2 linked regions of the Aliamphritea hakodatensis genome follow. The protein of the gene in region 1 interacts with the protein of each later gene in a pairwise test. Links are inferred from orthologs where the notes say so. Each region holds a gene or a part of one and is shown on either strand. Other genes may lie near its edges.

Region 1 (2,927 bases):
TGCCAGTACTGTCAGGTCGAAATCCAGCTTAAACAGCGAGAAGACCCCAAGCACAATCAGCACGTCATGCGCCAGCGCCGCGACCGCCCCCACTGAGAATTTCAGCTGGAAGCGGAAGGCAACGTACACCATGACCATGAACAGCGCCAACAACAGGCCTAAACCGCCCTGCTCACGCAACTCTTCACCGACCTGTGCACCCACGTATTCGTTACGGCGCAGGGTCAGTTCCTGATCTTCACCTGTCTCCAGTACCGACAATACCTGATCCCCTAATTTAGGGTCGTGGCTTTGTCCCAGACGGATCAGAATATCCACCGGCGAACCGAAAGTCTGAACCACCGCGTCTTCATAGCCCGCACTCTGCAACTTGCCACGGATCTCATTCAGATCAGGAGACTGTTCATAGCCCACTTCCACCAGTGAGCCACCGGTAAAGTCCAGACCAAACTTCAGGCCATTCATAGCCAGTGAAGCAACAGAGATCAGCAGTACGACAATCGACAGGCCCGCTGCAATCTTGCGCAGGCCCATAAAGTTAAAGTTTTTTTCACTTGCCATGTTATCCCCCGGGTCAGATCGACAGCTTGTTCAGCGTACGACCGCCGTAGGTTAAATTCACTAACGCACGGGTCACCATGATGGCGGTAAACATCGAGGTTACGATACCCACAGAAAGGGTGATCGCGAAGCCCTTAACCGGACCGGTACCCATGGCAAACAGGATAACCGCCGCCAGTAAGGTAGTGATGTTGGCATCAAAAATAGTGGTAAATGCACGCTCAAAACCGGCATTAATGGCCGACTGCGGAGGCAGCCCGTTGGCCAGCTCCTCTTTTATTCGCGAGAATATAAGCACGTTGGCATCCACCGCCATACCTACCGTCAGTACGATACCGGCAATACCCGGCAACGTCAGCGTGGCTGACATAATGGACATCACTGCGAGCAGCAATACCAGGTTCAGTGTCAGGGCAACGTTTGCCAGCAAACCGAACACCCGGTAGTACACCAGCATGAACAGCAGTACCAGCGCGAAACCGATCTGAACGGAGGTAATACCCAGTTCAATGTTCTGTTCACCCAGGCTAGGACCGACGGTACGTTCTTCTACAAAGTAGATTGGCGCCGCCAGCGCACCGGCACGGAGCAGCAGTGCCAGTTCAGAAGCTTCACCGGCCCCGTCCAGTCCGGTAATCCGGAAGCTGGAGCCCAGAATGCTCTGAATGGTCGCCAGAGAAATAATGTGTTTCTCAACGTAGGGTACACGTTCGGTAACCTGTTCACCGTCAACCGTCTTCACCAGATTGCGGCTCTTATGCTCAACAAAGAGTACCGCCATACGGCGCTTAACTGCGTTACGGGTAGTCCGGTTCATCAGCTCACCGCCTTTGGAATCCAGCGTAATGGATACCTGTGGCTGACCGTTTTCATCAAAGGTTGACTGCGCGTTGGAGACGCTGGAGCCGGTGATGATGATGTCTTTCTCAAGCGTCGCCCGACGTGATGAATCCCGGAAGGTGTAGGTTTCGGTTGATGCACTTGAGGCATCAGTCTTCGCTTCTAAACGGAATTCCAGATTCGCCGTTTTACCGATGATCCGTTTCGCCGCTGCGGCATCCTGAATACCCGGCAGCTGAACAACGATACGGTTACGGCCCTGACGCTGCACCAGTGGCTCAGCCACCCCCAGCTCGTTCACCCGGTTACGCAGGGTGGTCAGGTTTTGCTTGATTGCATAGTCTTCAATTTCGCGAACCTTGCTTTCCAGCAGGCTGACAACCACGTAATACGCGTCGTCGGCATCTTCATCGGTGAGCAAGAATTCTGTGTAATCCTGTTTCAGCAACTGGCTGGCTTCGTCACGGACATCAGCCTTGGAGAACTTCAGCTCCAGGCTACCGTCTTCACGGTGTACAACTGACCGGTAACGCAACTTTTCAGCCCGCAGCTTGGCCTTAATTTCGCCCACATATACGTCAAGCCGCTGAGCAACCGCCTGTGCCATGTCCACTTCAAGCAGGAAGTGCACACCGCCGCGCAGATCAAGACCCAGTTTCATCGGGCCCGCGCCAACGGAGGTCAGCCATTCAGGGGTAGTCGGTGCCAGGTTCAGGGCAACCACGTAGTTATCACCAAGAATACGGCTTACCGTTTCTTTTGCTTCCAACTGAGTGGTGCTGTCGGAGAAACGTATCAGACCGCTGGTGCCATTCAGCTCACTTTCCTTGGACACCAGTCCTTCGGCCTGCAGCTGTTTGGTCACGCGGTTCAGCATTTGCTGATCGACGGTATAGGCGGCACGGCTGCCGGAAATCTGTACCGCATAATCATCAGGATATAAGTTCGGCGCTGCATACAGACCACCGATAAGCAATATCAGAACGATCAGCGCGTTTTTCCATAACGGATATTTATTGAGCATACTGCCCTTGCCTTCTGTAATCGAAAACGCCATTACCGGTCAGTAATGGCGTTGCTGTGAACGACTAGATTTCTTTAATTGTGCCTTTTGGCAGCGCCGCACTTACGTGGGTTTTCTGGAAAGTCAGTTCGGTTTCACCGGACACTTCCAGAACAACGTAATCATCATTCAGACGCACAACCTTACCCAGGATGCCGCCGGCGGTGATGACTTCATCACCTTTGCTCAGGCCAGACAGCAGTGCTTTATGGTCCTTCGCACGCTTTGCCTGTGGGCGCCACATGAAGAAGTAGAAAATCAGACCAAAGCCCACCAGGAAGATGAGGTTGAACATGCTTGGATCCATACCGCCCGGGGCTGCGCCTTCAGCGTATGCTGGTGAGATAAAAAAGCTCATTGGCTTCTCCTAGTTACTGATTTATTAAACATTATTAGCTGATTCTGTATCGGCCAGTGGCGGTGTTTCCAGCCCCCGCAACCGGTAGAACTCATCGACAAAGTC
Region 2 (3,059 bases), 380 kb from region 1 along the record:
CATAGGCCTCTACACGGTCCTTTAACTTCTGTCCCGGTTTAAAGGTGACAACCCGGCGGGCAGAGATTGGTACTTCTTCTCCGGTTTTCGGATTACGCCCCGGCCGCTGCCGCTTGTCACGCAGATCAAAATTCCCGAAGCCAGACAGCTTTACCTGTTCATTATTCGCCAGGCTGTTACGGATCTCGTCAAAAAATGCTTCGACAATATCTTTAGCTTCGCGCTTGTTCAGGCCAAGTTCTTCATACAGGCGTTCGGCCATTTCAGCTTTCGTTAAAGAACCCATAAAACTTACCCCTATCGATTACTCTCGTAATGTAGCACCGTACTGTTTCTGCAGTTCAGACACAACAAAATCAATGACTTCGTTGATTTCTTCATCATTAAGAGTGCGCGATGGATGCTGCCACGTCAAGCCGAGAGCCAAGCTTTTTTGCCCCGGTTCTACGCCTTTACCCTGGTAAACATCAAACAAAGTCACCGATTTGAGGAATTCACCGCCCTGCTGGCGGGCAATTTCCCGCACTGACTCAAAGTTGATTTTTTCATCAACCAGCAGCGCCAGGTCGCGACGTGTTTCAGGGAACTTGGAGAGGCTGTCAAAGCGTGGCAGTTTGCCGTCCAGTACTGAGGCCTGATTGATCTCAAATACGAACACAGCGCCGTTGAGGCCCAGAGATTTCACCAGTTCAGGGTGCAACGCGCCCATGTAACCGACGGTTTCACCGTTACGCTGGATCGCCGCTGACTGACCGGGGTGCAGCGCCACATGGCGTGCTGCAACGAAGCTGAACGCTTCAGGGGAGCCACCCAGTGCCAGAATGGATTCGACGTCGCCTTTCAGGTCGTAGAAATCCACCGGTGCCGCATCGCTTGCCCAGCCTTCTGCCAGACGCGAGCCGCTGATAATACCGGCAATGACGTTTTCCTGAATCAGTTCTTCACCGTTAGGCAGGAAGCGCTGACCCGTTTCAAACAGGCGTACACGGCTCTGCTGACGGTTCTGGTTGTATTGCAGTGCTTTCGCCAGGCCCGGCATGATGGTGGTCCGCATGACCGCCATTTCTGCAGAGATCGGGTTCGCCAGTGCAACGGCTTCGTGCTGGTCGTCAAACTGTGCTGCCAGGTTCTTTTCGATGAAGCTGTAGGTGATCGCTTCCTGATAACCGCGAGCTACCAGTTGACGGCGCACGTCGTGCAGATCCAGCTGGGATTCATCATCGGCAATGATGCTCAGTTCAGCAGTCGGTACTTTAACCGGCAGGTTGTTGTAGCCGTATACCCGCGCCAGTTCTTCGATCAGATCCACTTCGATGCTGATGTCGAAACGGTAGGAAGGCACTGCGAATGTCCATGTGCCTTCGCCACGCTCAACAATTTCCAGACCCAGACGGGTGAGGATTTCTTCAATTTCTTCTACCTGCATTTCAAAGGCCAGCAGCTGGTTAACCTTGCTCTGGCGCAGGGTTACCTGGCGGGCGCTTGGCAGGTCAGCTTCGCTAACGGCTTCAATAACCGGGCCAACTTCACCGCCGACGATGTCTAATAACAGCTGAGTGGCACGCTCGGTGGCTTTGCGCTGCAGCTGCCAGTCTACACCACGCTCGTAGCGGTGGGAGGCATCGGTGTGCAGGCCGTAAGAACGGGCTTTACCGGCAATGGCGATCTGGTCGAAGAAGGCACATTCCAGGAAGATGTCTTTGCTGTCAGCGGTTACACCGGTGTCCTGACCGCCGAAGATACCGGCCATGGCAACCACGCGTTCTTTGTCGGCAATGATCAGAGTATCGGTGGTCAGCTCAACTTCGCTGCCGTCCAGCAGGGTCAGCTTTTCGCCGGCTTCCGGGTAACGGACAACAATGCCACCCTTCAGGGTGTTCAGGTCGAAGGCGTGCATCGGCTGGCCCAGTTCAGCCTGTACGTAGTTGGTCACGTCAACCACAGGGTCGATGCTGCGGAAACCGAAACGTTCCAGACGTTCAACCATCCACTGCGGTGCCTTGGCAGACATGTCCACATTGCGGATCACTCGGCCCAGGTAACGCGGGCAGGCTTGCGGCGCTTCCAGCTCAATGCTGAAGGTGTCGTCAATCGCTGGGGCAACGGCGTCTACTTCGACAAAGTTAACCGGTACCTTGTTCAGTACACCCACTTCACGGGCCATACCGGTGATCGACAGGCAGTCACCGCGGTTCGGTGTCAGGTCGACGTCGATGATTTTGTCATCCAGCGACAGGTGTTCACGCAGGCAGGTACCCACCGGCGCATCGGCCGCCAGTTCCATGATGCCGGCAGCGTCTTCAGAGATGTTCAGTTCATTTGCGGCACACAGCATGCCGAAAGATTCAACCTGACGCAGTTTAGCTTTCTTGATTTTAAAGTCTTTGCCATCCGGGCCAGCCAGTACGGATCCTACAGTAGCAAAGGCTGTTTTCAGGCCGGCACGGGCGTTAGGCGCACCGCAGACTACCTGAACAGTTTCGTTGCCGTTATTCACCTGGCACACACGCAGCTTGTCGGCGTTCGGGTGCTGTTCGGCGCTGATGATTTCGCCCACGATCACGCCGCTGAATTCACCGGCAACCGAAAGGATGTCATCAACTTCAAGGCCTGCCATGGTGATCTGGTCAGCAATGCCCTGGGTATCTACTGCAGGATCAACCAGTTCCCGCAACCACTTTTCACTGAATTTCATAGTAATTTTCCGATATCTGTAAGCGTAATAAAGTCACTCAGGCTCAGTTGAACTGGCCGAGGAAACGCAAGTCATTTTCGAAGAACAGGCGCAGGTCATTAACGCCGTAGCGGAGCATCGCAAGACGCTCTACGCCCATACCGAAGGCAAAGCCGGTATATTCTTCAGGGTCGATACCAGAGTGTTCGAAGACTTTAGGGTGGACGATGCCGCAACCCAGTACTTCCATCCACTTGCCGTCGCCGCGGTCGATGTCCACTTCGATAGATGGCTCAGTGAACGGGAAGTATGAAGGACGGAAACGTACTTTCACGTCTTCTTCAAAGAATTCACGCAGGAACTGTTCCAGGGTGCCTTTCAGGTC

Evidence for each region. Proteins that work in one complex are often made in the same cells at the same time.
Region 2: the proteins of secD (region 1) and pheT interact in binary tests that used the Escherichia coli proteins (3 or more experiments, as listed by UniProt). The link is inferred for Aliamphritea hakodatensis from one-to-one orthologs.

The regions. Positions count from the first base shown.
Region 1 is NZ_AP025281.1:4,130,092-4,133,018, forward strand. It holds secD (protein translocase subunit SecD), read right to left. Parts: upstream 2,426-2,927; coding sequence 575-2,425; downstream 1-574. Other genes in the region: secF (protein translocase subunit SecF), read right to left, coding at 1-561; yajC (preprotein translocase subunit YajC), read right to left, coding at 2,490-2,822; tgt (tRNA guanosine(34) transglycosylase Tgt), read right to left, coding at 2,847-2,927. UniProt on the Escherichia coli protein: Part of the Sec protein translocase complex. Interacts with the SecYEG preprotein conducting channel. SecDF uses the proton motive force (PMF) to complete protein translocation after the ATP-dependent function of SecA.
Region 2 is NZ_AP025281.1:3,747,307-3,750,365, forward strand. It holds pheT (phenylalanine--tRNA ligase subunit beta), read right to left. Parts: upstream 2,696-3,059; coding sequence 305-2,695; downstream 1-304. Other genes in the region: PCI15_RS17110 (MerR family transcriptional regulator), read right to left, coding at 1-3; ihfA (integration host factor subunit alpha), read right to left, coding at 1-286; pheS (phenylalanine--tRNA ligase subunit alpha), read right to left, coding at 2,739-3,059.